Regions from separate parts of the Pectobacterium aroidearum genome, predicted to be linked through region 2. Evidence: predicted binding sites of a transcription regulator. Region 2 holds the regulator's gene; each other region holds the start of a gene.
The links. Region 2 encodes CRP, which controls carbon source genes, mostly activating them, when cyclic AMP is high. Its sites were predicted from a motif close to ATGTGANNNNNNTCACAT; they were not measured.
Positions count from the first base shown of each region.

Region 1 (3,253 bases), 1.1 Mb from region 2:
TCCCTGACTTCCACCGTTTGCGCCAGCGTTTCCAGCGCGGCAGCAATACTGTCTGGCGACTCCACAATCAGGCTGCCGAACAACGCTCCCTGTAACTCGCTGATATTGCCGTAAATAATGTTGTAATCGATAAGCGGATGCAGACGTGCCGTTTGTGACAACAGCGGTACACTGGTTGAGCCGTCATGAAAAATGAGCTGGTATAGCGAACCGGAATGGCGTGATTGCAGCGTCTGCAATAACCGAGGAGGTAAACGATCGTTAAAAATTGAGCGCACAAAGTTACGCGTGGTTTTATGCTCAGGACGGGTGAAAATATCGACCACACGTCCCTGTTCGATAACCCGACCTTGTTCCATGACGGCAACCCGGTGGCAAATGCGGCGGATCACATTCATCTCATGCGTAATCAACAAGATCGTGATGTGATATTGGCGATTGATACTCTCCAGCAACTGAAGAATATCCTCCGTGGTTTCGGGATCCAGCGCTGAAGTCGCCTCGTCGCAAATTAGAATATCCGGTGAGCTAACCAGCGCTCTGGCAATGCCGACGCGCTGTTTCTGCCCGCCGGAAAGCTGCTCGGGATAGTGATCCTTCTTATCTTCCAGGCCGACAAAGCGCAGCACTTCGTCAACCCGCTGCTGTATCTGTTGGCGATTCATACGCGCCAAGCGTAGCGGCCAAGCAACATTACCCGCTACCGTTCGCGACTGAAATAAATTGAACGTTTGGAAGACCATGCCAATGCGACGCCGGAGTTGGCGCAGGGCGTCTGAGGAAAGCAAAGTGATATCCTGCTGGTTAATCGTCACTTTCCCTTCCGTTGGCGTTTCCAGCAAATTAACCAGACGCAACAGCGTACTTTTTCCTGCTCCGCTGAACCCGATGATGCCGAAAATCTCTCCTCTATCAATGTCCAATGTGACATCTTTCACGGCATACAGCGTTTTACCCTGTGTCGTAAACGACTTGCTAACATGCTCAAAACTGATCAAAACAGGACTCGATTTTGTATAAAGAAATAATACTGAAATTAAATAGAATCACAGAGTTATCTGCCAGAAACAAAAAATACTATCCAATTGCGATTGTTTGCTAACGGAAGAAGAGAGAGGGAAACACGAGGCGTAATTCGGTACAACACATTATCAATGCGAACAACAGAAAGACCGTAGGAAAGGGAAATACACGTGAGTGGAGAGAAAAACATCTGGCAGGCATAATAAACCAGTGCCTACCAGAAAAATACTTAACGCAGACCGAGCTGGAAAATCATCGTTTCAGCCTGGCAGCTGAACGTAAAATCGATGTCCAGTTTCACGCCGCCGTCTACCTCTTCCAGCGTGCTGACGATGTCGCAAGGTTCAGATTCTACCGCGCGCGCTTTTTCCGTCAACGCGGCCAACGCCGCTTCAGCATCAGAACGATCGCTGAAAACTTTGCTGTAAGACGCCGTGCAATCGGTGTTATCCATGATTGTGCCGACATCGACACAGCAACACGCTGCGGTTTCCTCAGCACTGCATTTGTTGATTACGTTCGTCATGCTACTTTCCTCTTAAGACTTAAGATGCGGGAGATTTGATCCAGTTCAAATATTTGTATCTTCCTTATATTTTACTCCCTCCTCCTAAAGCAGCACCAGCACTTCATGCCACCCTGTAATTTTAGTGATATCAATCACATTAAGGTGTTATGCAGCAGTAAAAACCGGGTAATATCTCTTCACACAAATTAACCAAAACGTTAAGCAGATCTAAATTTTGCATCATTTTGGAAATATTTTTAATACACAAGCGCAACATTGGCGTATTCCCAACTTATACTTTGGCAACTGGTCTGATTTGTCAGGCTGAGTGCGCCCCCTACAATGCGCGTCCCTTGTTACCCCGTGTAACAACGTTAAATAACAAGCATATAAAGAGGTTTTGGTCATGAACCAGAAAAACCTGTTCAAACAATCCACAATTGCTGTTGCGGTGGCCCTGTTTTCAGCAAATGTGTCAGCAGCTGGTTTCCAGCTAAATGAATACTCCTCATCGGGTCTGGGACGTGCATTTTCTGGTGAAGGTGCTGTAGCCGACAATGCGGCCTCCGGCAGCCGTAACCCGGCGACCATGACCATGTTTGACCGCCCGTCATTCTCCGGCGGTGTCACCTATATCAACCCGGATATTGATGTAAGCGGTTCAAACCGACTGACAGGCAATGATGCCAGCGCTAAGAATATCGCGCCGCACGCCTGGGTACCGAACCTGCATTTCATCATGCCGCTGAATGAACAATGGGCGATTGGTGCTTCCGCCACCACCAACTATGGGCTGGCAACGGAATTCAACGATACCTATGCCGCAGGTTCTATCGGTGGAAAAACCGATCTGTTGACATCAAACCTGAACCTGAGCGCCGCTTATCGTCTGAACCAGCATTTTAGCTTCGGTTTAGGGGTTAACGCCGTTTATGCAGATGCAAAAATTACGCGTCATCTCGGCGATCTCAATACGCTACCGCCAATTAATGGCGCTCTGCCTCGCGGTACTGAAATAGCGAAATTAGAAGGCAAAGAGTGGGGCTACGGCTGGAATGCCGGCATCCTGTATGAAATCGATGAAAACAACCGCGTCGGCCTGACTTACCGCTCGAAGGTGGATATCGACTTTAACGGCGATTACAGCAACCAATTGCCGGGTGGTCTGGGCGGTCTTGGTGGTGCAACCGTTCCCGGTAAGCTGACACTCAATCTGCCGGAGATGTGGGAAGCCTCTGCCTACCACCGCGTGGCACCTAAATGGGCTGTGCACTATAGCCTTGCCTATACCAGCTGGAGCCAGTTCCAGGAGCTGAGAGCAACAGGCAGCAACGGGCAGACGCTGTTCCAGAAAGATGAAAGCTTCCACGATGTTTACCGGATTGCACTCGGCACGACCTATTATCATGACGATAACTGGACGTTCCGCGGCGGTATCGCGTTTGATGACAGCCCAGTACCTGCCGACAAACGTTCCATCTCCATTCCGGATCAGGATCGTTTCTGGTTAAGCGCAGGAGCAACCTATGCCTTTAATAAAGATATGTCAGTGGATGTAGGCGTTTCCTACATGCGTGGTAAAAGTGTCAGTGTAGCCGAAGCAGCCCCAGGCGCCTTCAGCGCAGTACACTATGATTTCACGTCTAAAGGTTCTGCCTGGCTGTACGGCGCAAACTTTAACTATACGTTCTAATTGTCCTCAGTCAGAACGTAATAAAGCAG
Region 1 is NZ_CP166097.1:1,574,489-1,577,741, reverse strand. It holds gene AB8809_RS07100 (ATP-binding cassette domain-containing protein) at 1-998, opposite strand, end outside; gene AB8809_RS07095 (YfcZ/YiiS family protein) at 1,253-1,549, opposite strand; gene fadL (long-chain fatty acid transporter FadL) at 1,938-3,224, shown strand.
Region 1: a site for CRP is predicted at 1,583-1,600, ahead of AB8809_RS07095 (YfcZ/YiiS family protein). Genes of this name have one in related genera too.

Region 2 (3,253 bases):
ATTCACGCCGTGGGAGCCGATGCCGGAACCCACCGATATCCTGTTCTATGAAGGGCTGCACGGCGGGGTAGTCACCGAGCAAAACGACGTAGCACAGCATGTGGATTTACTCGTCGGCGTGGTGCCGATCGTCAACCTGGAATGGATCCAAAAGCTGATTCGTGACGTTAATGAGCGCGGCCACTCGCGTGAAGCGGTGATGGATTCCGTCGTCCGCTCAATGGAAGACTACATCACCTACATCACCCCACAGTTCTCTCGTACGCACATCAACTTCCAGCGCGTACCTACCGTGGACACCTCCAACCCGTTCGCCGCCAAATCGATTCCCTCGTTGGATGAAAGCTTCGTCGTGATTCACTTTCAGGGGTTGGATAACATTGATTATCCCTATCTGCTCGCCATGTTGCAGGGCTCGTTTATCTCCCATATCAACACGTTGGTCGTTCCCGGCGGGAAAATGGGGCTGGCAATGGAGCTCATCATGGCACCGCTGGTGCAGCGGTTAATGGAAGGGAAAACCATCGAATAAGCATCGAGATACACAGGGTGAGGCCTCCCTACGGGAACCTCCCCCAGTGTTTCCCCTAATAACAGGCTTAAGTGACCAGAATGAGTGCCCAGAGAAAGGGATTATTCCAGCACTCTAATTTCGTGGCTGTGCGTTACCTCAACGGCTTTGCCCAGCATCAATGCGACAGAGCAGTATTTTTCCGCAGACAGAGCGACCGCGCGCTCGACGGCTTTGTCGGTCAACCCTTTCCCCGTGACGATAAAATGCAGATTGATATGGGTAAATAAACGCGGCGCTTCCGAACGGCGCTCTGACGTCAATTTCACTTCACAATCTGCCACATCGTTACGGCCTTTTTGCAGAATCGACACCACATCAATCGCGCTGCATCCCCCCACAGACATCAACACCATTTCCATCGGACTGGGCGCTTTATCGCCGGAATTGCCGTCCATCAATATCTGGTGCCCTGATGCGGATTCGCCCAAAAACGTTAAGCCTTCAACCCATTTTACCCGTGCCTGCATGGTGCCTCTCCACTAAAAATTTTTTGAAAATTTATACCGTTACTGTACAAAAACCAGCGTTAATCAGAGCTTTGTCATGCTGAAGCGAGACAACACAAGACACGTCCTTAAAGCTGTGTTAAAACGAAAATAGAATAGACCTTTTCTGGACAAAGCCAGAAACGAAGAAGATGATGACGTAGCCAGATATACCCAGCCACGTTTACGTTGCAGCAAGGCAGCAACCGGAAAATCAAGGGTACAGTGGTTCCAGTATATTCCCTGACGTCATTCTGCCTAGACTGAATTTTATTTTTTAGCAGTTAAACACGCCGTACAGGGAACTCTGACCCCTGTAATTTGCGCAGTGAATTACAACAGAGGATGATAGCGAATGGTTCTCGGCAAACCGCAGACAGACCCAACTCTCGAATGGTTCCTTTCCCATTGTCATATCCACAAGTATCCATCGAAGAGCACGCTTATTCACCAAGGTGAAAAAGCAGAAACGCTTTACTACATCGTGAAAGGCTCTGTCGCAGTGCTAATCAAAGATGAAGAAGGCAAGGAAATGATTCTTTCCTACCTCAATCAGGGCGATTTTATCGGCGAGCTCGGCCTGTTTGAAGAAGGTCAGGAGCGCAGCGCTTGGGTGCGGGCAAAAACCGCCTGTGAAGTGGCTGAAATTTCCTATAAAAAATTCCGCCAGCTCATCCAGGTTAACCCTGATATTCTCATGCGTCTGTCTGCGCAAATGGCCAGCAGACTCCAGGTTACTTCAGAGAAAGTCGGCAACCTCGCCTTCCTTGATGTGACCGGCCGTATTGCCCAAACCCTACTCAACCTGGCCAAACAACCTGATGCCATGACGCATCCAGATGGCATGCAAATAAAAATTACCCGTCAGGAAATTGGGCAAATCGTTGGCTGCTCGCGCGAAACCGTGGGTCGCATTCTGAAAATGTTAGAAGACCAGAACCTGATCTCTGCGCACGGTAAAACGATTGTCGTTTACGGCACTCGCTAAATCCCTGTCGCTGTACCCTACCAACAAAAAAGCGTGAAGCCTCGGCCTCACGCTTTTTTTTATGGCGAGCTTCCTGCTCGCCACCCTACGGGCCGTCGCAAGCGACGTTGAAAAACGTTCCCTACGTTTTTTTATGGCGAGCTTCCTGCTCGCCACCCTAAGGGCCGTCGCAAGCGACGTTGAGAGCATAACTCAGTTTGCTGCGTTAACGACCTGTGCAACAGCGTTAGAGAACTTCGCCATCCCCTGCACAATGTCATCTTCATCAATGATCAAAGACGGCACAAAGCGGATAACGTTCGGCCCTGCCATCAGTACCATCAGGCCCTGAGCCGTTGCCGCCGCCAGAAACTCGCCCGCGCGACCATGCCACTGCAGTTTCAATTCCGCCCCCAGCAGGAGCCCCATACCGCGAATCTGCTCGAATACGCCATACTGCTGATTGATTTTCTCAAGTTCACTGACAAAGCGATCGTGCCGATCCGCCACGCCTGACAGCACTTCCGGCGTGTTAATGATATCCAGCGCGGCTTCAGCCACCGCACAGGCCAGCGGGTTGCCACCATAAGTGGTGCCGTGTACCCCAACCGTCATCACAGAAGCGATTTCTTCCGTCGTCAGCATCGCGCTAATCGGGAATCCACCGCCCAACGCTTTAGCGGTGGTGAGAATATCCGGCGTAATGCCGTAGTGCATGTAGCTGAATAGTTTACCGGTACGCCCCATCCCACTCTGCACTTCATCAAATACCAGCAGCGCCTTGTGCTGATCGCACAGATCGCGAACGCCTTGCAAGAACTCAGGCGTAGCAGGCGTAATACCGCCCTCACCCTGAATCGGCTCCAGTACGACTGCGCAGGTGTGATCGTCCATCACCGCTTTAACCGCAGCCAGATCGTTGAAAGGAACATGGACAATATCCGCAGGCTTAGGTCCGAAACCATCGGCATATTTAGGCTGTCCGCCAACCGAAACGGTAAACAGCGTACGGCCATGAAATGCATTGTAGAAGGCGATGATCTTGGTTTTATACGGGCTGTGACGTTTAACCGCATAGTGGCGCGCCAGCTTAAATGCGGCTTCGTTAGCCTCCGCACCGGAGTTAACAAAGAACACGCGATCGGCAAAAGTGGCATCAATCAATTTGCTGGCGAGGCGTAGCGCAGGTTCGTTGGTGAAAATATTGCTGGTGTGCCACAGCTTTTC
Region 2 is NZ_CP166097.1:457,663-460,915, reverse strand. It holds gene AB8809_RS01960 (phosphoribulokinase) at 1-532, shown strand, start outside; gene AB8809_RS01955 (OsmC family protein) at 634-1,041, opposite strand; gene crp (cAMP-activated global transcriptional regulator CRP) at 1,415-2,047, shown strand; gene AB8809_RS01945 (aspartate aminotransferase family protein) at 2,240-3,253, opposite strand, start outside.

Region 3 (3,253 bases), 340 kb from region 2:
CCCGCTTCACGCGTGATAATGCGTGCGCTGACGGTCTCGTCGTCGGGTAACAGAAGCGCGGTAATGTCTTGATTGGCATCGACGATGCCACCTAAATCTTCACGCAAGGCCAGTTGCACGCTGGCGGGGATATCTTGTGCAATACGAGCGAGCAAGGTTTTTTGACGTTGTTCCTGACTGTAGCGACGCGTTGACATGACAAACTCCGAAGGGGGGATTCGGAGGTCTATGCTACCTTGTTTATATCAGGACATCCAGAATGAATATTTATTAAAATTCAATGTTTTACTTTCATTTTCCTTTGCGGCGAACATCCGTGGTCGCCGTAAAGGGTATACGGCTTTAGAAGTTATAACCGACGACCAGGTAGTATCCCCAGCCGGTAGATTTCACTTCAAACGGACCTTTGCCGAAATTGAGTTCTGCGCCATCAGCCCATTGGCCGCCGTTGTGGAAATAACGTGCGACGAAAGAGTAGTGCCAGTGGTCGTAGCCCAGCGCCAGAATATGGCTGGAGGCAATAGAGTTGTTGGTACGGCTTGCATTTGATTTATCACGCAGCTCTGAACCAAAATCGAAATTGGTGAAGCTGATATACGAGACGTTGCCGCCCAGCAGAGAGCCCAGTGGGTAAGAGTATTTCACTTTTACGCGGTAGCCGTCCCACTCGTTTTCGTTCGCTGCGCCGTAGTTTTGCCATTGGTATTTGGCATAGCCGTTCACTGACAGAGACAGGTCGGTGCCGGTATCAATATCGGTGCCTAACCCCATGTACCAGGTGCTCTGGCGTGAACCGCTGTTGCGACCCTGATCGTAAATAACGTTATTGGCGATGTACCACTCTTTAAACGGACCAAAGCTGAGGTCAGTTCCCGTCAGTTTATCAATGGAGAAGCGTGGTTCGATCTCGACAAACAGAGGAGAGCCTTTGTCCCAAATACCGCGGCTAGCGGGATCGCCACCAAAAAACTTCGGCGCATCGGCGTAACCGTAGAAATCGAACCAGTCTTTACGTGCAAACGCTTCGTATTCCAGATAGGTCGTGCTGTTTAGTTGCGGTCCAAAACGCGTGTGGGCGCTGCCGACGACGTTAATACTCTGGTGCCACCAGTCGGAGAGGTATTCGGCTTTATTGCTGTCGGCAAGGGCAGGCATTGAGCATGACAGTGCGAGCAAGGCGCCTGCGGCGAAAGTTTTTTTCATCTTAAGTACCATAGTGTTAGAGATGTCATTGACGTCGTGCGTAAGAGCGCGGAATAAGTTTTTGCAATATCTAAAAAAATCAGAAGATAATTTTGGTATGCATTTTAAGTAAAAATAGACGCAATGCACGAAAACGATTGCCTTTTGTTGCTCTATTACATTTGTAATGTGATTTTTGTCACATAATGAGGTTAGGGACTTCACATGAATAAAAAAGGCGGCGGAGAGTGATTACGGATAGGAAAGCGACGAGAACATCACAAAATGAACGGTAAAACCTATTGATATCCGGTTGGATAGATAGGATGGCGCGAAACATGGTATCTTGGATACAAGGACCTTCTGGTTACCCTTGTTTTTACACCTGACATTGTTTTTACTCCTGAAGGTGTTTTTACGCCTGATTCAGCCGGCAAACGACACGATGCGAGGTTATCGCCGATGCTTTTGGAAAATGGCTGGTTATCCGACATTACACACACGCCTTCACCGCATTATGATGGTCGCCCGAATAACGAGGTACCTTCCTTATTGGTGATCCACAATATCAGTTTGCCGCCCGGTGAGTTTGGTGGACCCTATATTGATCAACTGTTTACAGCAACGCTGGATCCCACTGCGCATCCCTATTTTGCCGATATTTCCCATTTACGCGTTGCGGCACACTGCCTGATTCGCCGTGACGGGCAAATCACACAGTATGTGTCGTTCGATCAGCGTGCCTGGCATGCTGGTGTTTCGATGTTTGAAGGCCGCGAACGCTGTAATGATTTCTCTATTGGGATTGAGCTGGAAGGGACGGATACGTTGCCTTTTACCATGGAGCAGTATCATTCGCTGGTGGCGATTACACGCCTATTAATGCAGGCTTACCCCATCACTTTATCGCGAATTACCGGGCACAGTGACATCGCGCCGGGCCGTAAAACCGATCCCGGCCCGGCATTTGACTGGGATGGCTATCATCGTCAGCTACAAGAAAATCGGACAGAGAACAAAGGGAGCCTAGATTAATGACGCTGTTTACACTGTTGTTTACGCTGGCCTGGGAGCGCTTGTTCAAACAGGGAGAGCACTGGCAGATCGATCATCGACTTGAGGTGGTGTTCCGGCACGTTCCATCTCCGTCTTTATTTCAAACGTTGTTCCTGACGCTATGCAGCATGGGCATCGTGGCTGGCCTGCTGTGGCTCACAAGCGGCATTCTGTTCGGCCTGATTTCTCTTCTGCTGTGGATTGTTATCAGCCTGATGTGCATTGGCGCGGGTGAAATTCGTCAGCACTATCGGCGCTATTTGCAGGCGGCGCAACGCGGCGAGGCAGATGCCCGCCGGGAAATGGCGACGGAGCTGGCGTTGATTCACGGGCTGCCCGTCGGCACGGGCGAAAGCGAGCAGTTGAAAGAACTGCAAAACGCGTTGCTGTGGATAAATTTCCGGTTTTATTTAGCGCCGCTGTTCTGGTTCATCGCAGCCGGGCCATATGGGCCGATTGCGCTGATGGGATACGCATTTCTACGTGCCAGACAGACCTGGCTGGCGCGGCACAACACGCCGCTGGAACGTGCGCAGTCCGGCGTTGATAGCTTGCTGCATTGGCTTGACTGGATTCCCGCGCGTTTGGCCGGTGCGGCTTACGCACTATTGGGTCATGGTGAAAAAGCGTTGCCAGCCTGGTTCGCGTCGCTAGGGGATTTCCGCAGTTCGCAATATTGGGTGTTAACGCAGTTGGCTCAATTTTCTCTGGCGCGTGAACCCCACATTGAGCCGGTAGAGACGCCCAAAGCTGCTGTGACGTTAGCGAAAAAGGTGACATTGGTGCTGGTAGTGGTGGTCGCACTTCTGACGATATACGGCGCGTTGGTCTGATGTTTGTTGTGGGTTGGTAGGAAAAATAATGGCCGACAGCGTCGGCCATGGAAAAGGATACGGTGAATGTGGGAACGGTTTAGTTCACCTGATTTTTCTTTTTGATGAAGTAGCCTACACCCAGAATAATCAGCCAGACCGGAATCAGCATGACGGAAATCTGAATGCCCGGTGTCAGGAAC
Region 3 is NZ_CP166097.1:793,655-796,907, forward strand. It holds gene nadC (carboxylating nicotinate-nucleotide diphosphorylase) at 1-197, opposite strand, end outside; gene AB8809_RS03600 (nucleoside-specific channel-forming protein Tsx) at 343-1,203, opposite strand; gene ampD (1,6-anhydro-N-acetylmuramyl-L-alanine amidase AmpD) at 1,645-2,217, shown strand; gene ampE (beta-lactamase regulator AmpE) at 2,217-3,071, shown strand; gene AB8809_RS03615 (amino acid permease) at 3,151-3,253, opposite strand, start outside.
Region 3: a site for CRP is predicted at 1,370-1,387, ahead of AB8809_RS03600 (nucleoside-specific channel-forming protein Tsx). Genes of this name have one in related genera too.